2 regions of the Solidesulfovibrio magneticus RS-1 genome follow, and region 1 is predicted to be linked to the other one. Evidence: predicted binding sites of a transcription regulator. Region 1 holds the regulator's gene; the other holds the start of a gene.
The links. Region 1 encodes sigma-54, which starts transcription at its own class of promoters, with help from an activator protein. Its sites were predicted from a motif close to CTGGCACGGNNNNTGCTT; they were not measured.
Positions count from the first base shown of each region.

Region 2: DMR_RS03015 (Flp family type IVb pilin) is a predicted target of sigma-54. The motif match lies at 2,632-2,649, and genes of this name have one in related genera.

Region 1 is NC_012796.1:2,886,522-2,891,042, reverse strand. It holds gene DMR_RS12380 (CTP synthase) at 1-883, shown strand, start outside; gene DMR_RS12375 (KdsC family phosphatase) at 1,094-1,630, shown strand; gene rpoN (RNA polymerase factor sigma-54) at 1,761-3,191, shown strand; gene hpf (ribosome hibernation-promoting factor, HPF/YfiA family) at 3,242-3,790, shown strand; gene DMR_RS12360 (PTS sugar transporter subunit IIA) at 3,791-4,240, shown strand; gene rapZ (RNase adapter RapZ) at 4,329-4,521, shown strand, end outside.
Region 2 is NC_012796.1:708,440-712,960, forward strand. It holds gene DMR_RS02995 (sigma-54-dependent transcriptional regulator) at 1-696, opposite strand, end outside; gene DMR_RS03000 (hypothetical protein) at 922-1,488, opposite strand; gene DMR_RS03005 (hypothetical protein) at 1,617-1,826, opposite strand; gene DMR_RS03010 (hotdog domain-containing protein) at 1,908-2,294, opposite strand; gene DMR_RS03015 (Flp family type IVb pilin) at 2,404-2,571, opposite strand; gene DMR_RS03020 (Flp family type IVb pilin) at 2,856-3,023, opposite strand; gene DMR_RS03025 (Flp family type IVb pilin) at 3,307-3,474, opposite strand; gene DMR_RS03030 (Flp family type IVb pilin) at 3,758-3,925, opposite strand; gene DMR_RS03035 (Flp family type IVb pilin) at 4,210-4,377, opposite strand.

The sequences.
Region 1 (4,521 bases):
CCTCTACGGCGAGGGCGTGGACCAGAAGATCGCCATTTTACTGCGCCTGCCGGCCAAAAACGCCGAACTCGAACCCTGGCGCGACCTCATGTACCGCCTGGAAAACCCGGTCGGTACGGTGTCCATCGCCATCGTCGGCAAGTACGTGGACCTCAAGGAGGCCTACAAGAGCCTTCACGAATCCCTGGTCCACGGCGGCGTCCACGCCGGGGTGTCGGTCAATTTCGTTTACGTCAACTCCGAGGAGCTGACCCGGGAAAACGTGGCCGCCACGCTTTCGGGCATTGACGGCATCCTCGTTCCCGGCGGTTTCGGCTCGCGCGGGGTGGAAGGCAAGATCGCCTCCATCGAATACGCCCGCACCAAGAAGATCCCCTTCTTCGGCATCTGCCTGGGCATGCAGTGCGCGGTCATCGAATACGCCCGCAACGTGCTGGGCCTTGACGGGGCCAACTCCGAGGAGTTCGACCTGACCACGCAACATCCGGTCATCTACCTCATGCGCGAGTGGTACGACTTCCGCACCCAGACCATCGAGCACCGCGACCCGACCAGCGACAAGGGCGGCACCATGCGCCTGGGCGCCTATCCCTGCGTGGTCGCGCCGGGCACCAAGGCGGCCGCCGCCTACGGCGCGTCGGAAATCTCCGAGCGCCACCGCCACCGCTACGAGTTCAACAAGGCCTACGCCGGCAATTTTGAGGAAGCCGGCTTGGTCTTAAGCGGCCTGTCCCCGGACGGCGAACTGGTCGAGATGGTGGAGCTGCCCGACCATCCCTGGTTCCTGGGCTGCCAGTTCCATCCCGAATTCAAAAGCAGCCCCATGCGTCCGCATCCGCTGTTCCGCGAGTTCGTGGCCGCGGCCAAGCGGCACAAGGGCTAGACGGCCCAAGCGCAAAAAGATTGCACGGTCCGGGGAAGGCGGCTTCTCCGGACTTTTTTTCGGCCAAAGGGCTGCATGGCTTGGCAAGGCGCTAAAAACGTTTATCTTCTGGTCATGGTGCGATTTTTGGGCTAGATTGCACCTGTCGGCGGTTGGGGACATGGCCTTGCGTTCAAACCATGCCGCCGTCGCATCGCAAGGGAGGCTGTTATGCCTGAAGACGCCAAGCTGGCCATTGCGCGCGCCCGGGACGTGGAGTTGCTGGTGCTCGACGTCGATGGCGTCATGACCGACGGCGGCATCTACGTCGATGCCCGGGGCGAGGTGACCAAGCGTTTTCATGTCCACGACGGTTTAGGCATCAAGGCGGCCCAGGCGGCGGGGCTGGCCGTGGCGGTCGTCAGCGGCCTGGACAGCCCGGCCGTGGCCGCCCGGATGCGGGAACTGGGCATTGAGGAATACCACCCCGGCCACTACCGCAAGGTGGCCGTGCTGGAAGGCATCCTGGCCCGGGCCGGGCTGGCCCCGCATCAGGCCGCCTTTCTCGGCGACGATTGGGTGGACGCCGGCCCCATGGAGCTGGTCGGTCTGCCCATGGCTGTGGCCGACGCCCAGCCCGAAATCCTCGATCTGGCCTTGTGGGTGTCGCGGCGCGGAGGCGGGCAGGGCGCCGTGCGCGAGGCCGTGCGCTACATTTTGGCCGCCAAGGGCCGTCTGGAGGCGGCCTACCAGTGGTTCCTCGGCTGAAGGCCGATTGTGCCGATTGCCACAAGGCTTCAATTGTGGCATGGTTTTTGTTGGGCGGGGTGGCCCTGAGCCGGGCAAAGCCCGGAGACGACCCCGGTAACGTCAACGACTTTCGAGCACGGCGGTAAGCATGGCCCTGGAACTGCGGCAGCAACTCAAGCTTTCCCAACAGCTGGTGATGACCCCCCAGCTGCAGCAAGCCATCAAGCTCTTGCAGCTGTCGCGGCTGGAGCTGCTTGAAAGCGTGCAGCAGGAGCTTTTGGAAAATCCTCTTCTGGAGGAATCCGTCGAGGAGGACCGCCAGCCCGAACGCGTCATGGTCGAGGACAACAATGGCCCCACGGGAGCCGACGCGGCCATGGAAAAGGAGCTGCTCAAAAACGCCGAGTGGGACGACTACCTTGGCGATTTCGCCAGCACGAGCAAGCAGTCCCTGTCCCGCGACCTGGAAGTTCCCGAAGAGGGCATGGCTTTCGACGCTCGCCTGGCCTCCAAGCCGTCCCTCGACGGCCACCTCGGCTGGCAGATGCACCTGTCCAATTTCACGGCCAAGGAAGTGGAGATCGGCGAGACCATCGTCGGCAGCCTCAATTCCTCGGGCTATCTGCGGGCCACGGTCGAGGAAATCGCCGGCATGGCCAACGCCGACCCGGCGCATGTCGAAAAGGTGCTCCACCGCCTCCAGCGCTTCGATCCCGTGGGCGTGGCCGCTCGCACTCCCAGCGAATGCCTGCTCATTCAGATCGAAGTCTACGGCTACGACGATCCCATCCTCATCGAACTGGTGCGCGAGCATCTCGAAGATCTCGAAAAGAAGCGCTACAAGCCCCTGGCCAAGAAATTTCACCTGACCATGGAAAAGCTCAAGGAATACCTGGAGCTGATCCAGACCCTCGATCCCATGCCCGGAGCCAGCTACGGTTCGGGGGACCCGATCTACGTCAGCCCCGACGCCTTCGTCTACAAGTACGGCGAGGACTTCGTCATCCTGCTCAACGAGGAGGGGATGCCGCGCCTGGGACTCAACATGTCCTACACCGACGGCAGCCTGCCGCGAAACGACAAGGACAAGGACTACCTCCAGGACAAGATGCGTTCGGCCATGTGGCTTATGAAGAGCCTGTACCAACGCCAGCGCACGCTGTATAAGGTCCTGGAGAGCATCGTGAAGTTTCAGCGCGGATTTTTCGAGGACGGCGTGACCAAGCTGCGGCCGCTGATCCTCAAGGACGTGGCCGACGACATCAGCATGCACGAGTCCACCGTCAGCCGCATTACGTCCAACAAGTACGTGGCCACGCCCCACGGCATCTTTGAACTCAAGTTCTTTTTCAACAGCGCCCTGGAACTCGACGACGGGGGCACGGTAGGCTCCGAGTCGGTCAAGGCCATGATCAAGCGCATTATTTCCGGCGAGAATGACAAAAAGCCCATCAGCGACGAGGCCATCGCCGACATGCTCAAGGATGAACTGCAAATCAACATCGCCCGGCGAACCGTGGCCAAGTATCGCACGGCCATGGGAATCGAGTCGTCGTCGAAGCGCAAGGCGGTTTTCTGATGCTTCGGGCCGGGTTTCCGGCCTCTCACCACGCCAGCCTGGAGGATTCTATGAACATCACCTTTAATTTCAAGAATTTCGAGCCGTCTGATCATTTGCGCGATTATGCCAGGAAGCGCTTTGAAAAGCTTGGCAAGTACACCTCGTCCACCGATACCTCGGATGTCCAGGTCAACCTGGCCGTGGAAAAGACCCGGCAGATGGCCGACGTCATCTTCCTGGCCGACAATATGCACATCTCGGCTCACGAAACCTCCGAGGACATGTACTCCACCATTGACCTGATCCTCGACAAGATCGAGGCCCAGGCCAAGAAGTTCCGCGAGAAGCAAAAGGACCGCCGTCGCCAGACCGTGGAACAGGTCCGCATGGACGTCATCAGCATCAGCGAGGACGCCGCCGGCGGCCGCGTGCCCACCATCATCGAAACCGACGAGTATCAGCCCAAGCCCATGGCCGTGGAAGAAGCCGCCATGCAGCTGGAGGCTCTCAAGTACGAATTCCTGGTGTTCATCAACTCCGAAACCGAACGGCCCAACGTCATCTACCGCCTGCGCAACGGCGACTTCGGCCTCATCGATCCTGGAACGGGCGCTTAGATGCGGTTAGAGGACTATCTCCAGCCCGAGTTCGTCATCGGGAATCTTGCGTCGGAGTCCAAGTCCGAAGTGTTGGCCGAGCTCGTGGCCCCCATCAAGAAGCAGTGGCCCGATTTTGACGCCAAACGCGCCCATCAGGTGCTGCTCGACCGGGAAAACCTCGGAACCACGGGCATCGGCGACGGGGTGGCCATTCCCCACGGCAAGATGGAGAGCCTCGAACGCATCGTCATCGTCGTCGGGAGAAGCCTTGCGGGCGTCAGCTTCGATGCGCTGGACTTCAAGCCCTGCCGCATCTTCTTCCTGGTGCTCGCGCCCGAGCATGTCGCGGGCCTGCATTTGCGCATTTTGGCCCACATCTCGCGGCTTTTGTCCGATGAATCCTTCCGGCGGGCCTTTCTGACCGCCGAAACCGACGAGGCCTTGCGGCAGGTGCTCGCCGCCGCCTAAGGCTCCCTGAAAAAACGTTTCCCGCGCGTTTGTTGTCACACAAACGCGCGGGAAATTTGTTAAGCCCTTGGGCCGGAAGGTGAATGCCATGGAACATGCGGCCAGGGAACTCCCCGTCGTTATCTTGACCGGCCTGTCCGGGTCCGGAAAATCCACAGCCCTTCGCGTCTTCGAGGACCTGGGTTTTTTTTGCGTGGACGGGTTGCCGGTCAGCCTCGTGCCCAAGCTCATGAGCCTTTTCGACGACAAGGGCGGCCAGCGCTACAAGGGCCTGGCCCTGG
Region 2 (4,521 bases), 2.2 Mb from region 1:
AAACAGCGTCCCGCCGTGGGCGCGCAGCAGTACGCCCTCGCGGCGGCGGTCCGCGCCGGTGTAGACGCCTTTTTCCGATCCAAAAAGCACGCTTTCGACGATGGTGGCCGGCAGGGCGGCGCAGTCCACCACCACGAAGGGGGCGGCGTGGCGCGGGCTGTTGTCGTGGATGGCCCGGGCGAAGAGCTCCTTGCCGGAACCGGTGGCCCCGGTCAAAAGCACGTTGACGTCGCTGCCGGCGGCCCGGGCGGCTTGTTCCAGACAGGCGGTGCGGGCGGGGTTGCCGCCGAGGATGCCGGGAAAGCGGAAGACGGTGGTGGAGCTGGCCCGGCCGCGCCGGTGTTCCATGGCGCTGACCAGGGGCGCGGTCATGGTTTTTACGGTGGGGGGCTTTTCGATGTACTCCCAGGCCCCTTGGCGCATGGCGCGCTCGGCCCCGTCGGGGTCGCCCCAGCCGGTGATGACGATGACTTCGGGGTGGGAGGGCGAGCGGCGGATGTCGGCGATGGCGTCGAGGCCGTTGCCGTCGGGCATGCGCACGTCGAGAAAGACCACATCCACGTCGTCCTTGCCGGCCCGCAGCAGGCCTTCGGCCAGGGTGGAAGCCAGGGTGGGGGTATGGCCCAGGCGGTCCACGACCCGGGCCAGGGCGTCGCGGATGGTCTGATCGTCGTCGATGATGAGCACGTTGCCCAAGGAGTCCTCCGGAGCGCGCGGCGCTGGCGCCGCTCGCTCTTTTGGATGACCACGCGGCCAGGAACTGTCAAGAGGCGACGCGGGCGGCGTGACGAGTCGCCCGGCTGCGGGGGGAAACGGGGCGGGGGAGTTCGTGGCGGCGGGTCGCCTCCATCGCGGCCCGGCGCTGGCCTTGTCGCGGCGGTCCGGGGAGCGAGCCCCGGGCCGCCGCGAGGGGCACAGGGATTACTTGCCGACCACGCCGGGCTTGCGGGGCCAGCCGTCCAGGCCGAAGTTGTTCTCGGGCACGGTGTTGTTGACGTTGAGCGCTCGGGCCTTTTCCAGATTGGCCTTGGCGCAGGGGGCGTCGCCAAGGCGCATGCAGGCGACGCCGAGGTTGTAGTAGGCGTAGCTCAAATAATCCACGCAAAGGGGCGTGGTCAGGGCCTGGCGCAGGACCGTGGCGGCCTCGGCGTTCTTGCCGGCCAGGAGCAGGTCCGTGCCCTGCTTGTAGAGCAGGGAGCCTTCCTTGGACGAGCAGCGCCACCAGGGCTTGGCCGCCTTGCCCTTGGCCGTCTTGCCGCCCATGGCGGCGTATTCGGCCGGATCGATCTTGCCGTCCTTGTTGAGGTCGATGACGGCGAAGACTTCCATGGTCAGGCCGGAGTTGAAGACCACGATCTCCTCGAAGATGATGACGCCGTCGCCGTTTTTATCGACGTTTTTAAACGGCGGTTTTTTCCAGGCATGGGCCGTCCCGGCCAGGGCCAGCATGGTCAAGAGCACAGCGAGCTTGAGCAAGGCGCGTTTCATGGGGTCCCTCCTTGGCAGTGGTTGGCGGTTAGGGCCAGCCATAGCACAGGGCCGGACGTTTGGGCAGGGGGCGCGGGCTTTTCCGGCGAAAAAAAACATGACGGCCGAGGCGAAGGCGACGGCACCGTTCAGTCGGCCGGTTCCCAGCGGGCGCCGTCGGCGCTGAGGCGCGTGGCCATGGTTTTTCGGGAGCCGCAGTGGCGGCAAAAGACCTCCACGATGCGGGCCTGGTCGGCCCGTCCGGCCTCGGAGGAGACCAGGGCCGGGCGGTTGCAGAAGATGCAGTCGAAGCGGGGTTGTTCGGCGGCCGGGGACGGCTTTTGCAGCACAAAGCTCATGGCGTTCCTCCTGGCTGACGTCCTGGCCGGGGCCGGCCCGTTCGGGGCGGGCGGCGACAGCGCGGACGGTATGGCGCGGCCTCAGCGGTCAAGGACGTGCTTTTCCGGCACGAAGCAGGTGAAGGTTCCGGTGAAGACGGCGTCTTCGCCCCGGCGCACGGTGACGGTGACGAGGCGTTTTTTGCCGGCGGTATCGGTGAGCCGGGCTTCGGCCATAAGCGTTTCGCCGACCACCACCGGGGCGGTGAAGCGGACCTCGGCCGCGCCAAGGACCACGTTGGGGTCGTTTACGGCCAGCATGGCGGCGTAGTCGGCCAGGCCGAAGACGAAGCCGCCGTGGACCAGCCCCCGGTCGTCGGCGGCCATGGCCGGCAGGGCGGTGAAGGCCACCCGGGCCAGGCCCTCGCCCAGGGTTTCGGGCTGGCCGCACAGGCCGGGGTCGACGCTTTTGTGGGTGTTGACGTCCATGGGGCGGTCTCCTGTCCTTTCGGGATGCCAAAATGTGGCGCGGGGGGCAAACGAAAAGGGGCGCCCTCGTGGCGAGGACGCCCCTTTGGCTTCGCGAAGCGGGTGAAATTTAGCTGCCCAGCGAGGTGGCGACGGTGTTGAAGGTGGTGGTGAGGTTGGTGCCGATGGAGGTGACGGCGGTGATGATGACGGCGGCGATCAGGGCGGCCATGAGGCCGTATTCCACCGCGGTGGCGCCTTCTTCGTCACGGATGAACTGGGTGATGGCGGTCAGCATGGCGTGTCTCCTTGGTATGTAAAGTTGCTTTGGGTTCGTGTGCGTCTCGTGCCTTTCCTAAAGCAGGGGGCGTGCCAAACTTCATCGAGAACTTAACATACTGGATTTATGGATTTAATATTCTTGAGGCGATGGCTTGGGCCAGGGCTCGTGGATTTCTGGCGCGCCGTTCCAGCAGAAATGGAGTCGCGGGCGCAGGGGCGCAGCGGCGGGCGAGGCCGGCAAACGCAAAGGGCCGTCCTCCTGGCGAGGACGGCCCTTTGGCTTCGCAAAGCGGGCGAAATTTAGCTGCCCAGCGAGGTGGCGACGGTGTTGAAGGTGGTGGTGAGGTTGGTGCCGATGGAGGTGACGGCGGTGATGATGACGGCGGCGATCAGGGCGGCCATGAGGCCGTATTCCACCGCGGTGGCGCCTTCTTCGTCACGGATGAACTGGGTGATGGCGGTCAGCATGGCGTGTCTCCTGGTATGTAAAGTTGCTTTGGGTTCGTGTGCGTCTCGTGCCTTTCCTAAAGCAGGGGGCATGCCAAACTTCATCGAGAACTTAACATACTGGATTTATGGATTTAATATTCTTGAGGCGATGGCTTGGGCCAGGGCTCGTGGATTTCTGGCGCGCCGTTCCAGCAGAAATGGAGTCGCGGGCGCAGGGGCGTAGCAGCCGGCGAGGCCGGCAAACGCAAAGGGCCGTCCTCCTGGCGAGGACGGCCCTTTGGCTTCGCAAAGCGGGCGAAATTTAGCTGCCCAGCGAGGTGGCGACGGTGTTGAAGGTGGTGGTGAGGTTGGTGCCGATGGAGGTGACGGCGGTGATGATGACGGCGGCGATCAGGGCGGCCATGAGGCCGTATTCCACCGCGGTGGCGCCTTCTTCGTCACGGATGAACTGGGTGATGGCGGTCAACATGGCGTGTCTCCTGGTATGTAAAGTTGTTTTGGGTTCGTGTGCGTCTCGTGCCTTTCCTAAAGCAGGGGGCGTGCCAAACTTCATCGAGAACTTAACATGCTGGATTTATGGACTTAATATTCTTGAGGCGATGGCTTGGGCCAGGGCTCGTGGATTTCTGGCGCGCCGTTCCAGCAGAAATGGAGTCGCGGGCGCAGGGGCGCAGCGGCCGGCGAGGCCGCCAAACGCAAAGGGCCGTCCTCCTGGCGAGGACGGCCCTTTGGCTTCGCGAAGCGGGTGAAATTTAGCTGCCCAGCGAGGTGGCGACGGTGTTGAAGGTGGTGGTGAGGTTGGTGCCGATGGAGGTGACGGCGGTGATGATGACGGCGGCGATCAGGGCGGCCATGAGGCCGTATTCCACCGCGGTGGCACCTTCTTCGTCACGGATGAACTGGGTGATGGCGGTCAGCATGGCGTGTCTCCTTGGTATGTAAAGTTGCTTTGGGTTCGTGTGCGTCTCGTGCCTTTCCTAAAGCAGGGGGCGTGCCAAACTTCATCGAGAACTTAACATACTGGATTTATGAATTTAATATTCTTGATGCGATGGTTTGGGCCAGGGCTCGTGGATTTCTGGCGCGCCGTTCCAGCAGAAATGGAGTCGCGGGCGCAGGGGCGCAGCGGCCGGCGAGGCCGGCAAACGCAAAGGGCCGTCCTCCTGGCGAGGACGGCCCTTTGGCTTCGCGAAGCGGGTGAAATTTAGCTGCCCAGCGAGGTGGCGACGGTGTTGAAGGTGGTGGTGAGGTTGGTGCCGATGGAGGTGACGGCGGTGATGATGACGGCGGCGATCAGGGCGGCCATGAGGCCGTATTCCACCGCGGTGGCGCCTTCTTCGTCACGGATGAACTGGGTGATGGCGGTCAACATGGCGTGTCTCCTGGTATGTAAAGTTGTTTTGGGTTCCTGTGCATCTCTTGCCCCAAAACAAAGCATAGGCCGTGCCAAGGCGAATGCTAAAATTAACATGCTGTTTTGGATGAGGTATTTTCTTTCTCTGGTGGCGGCCGATCA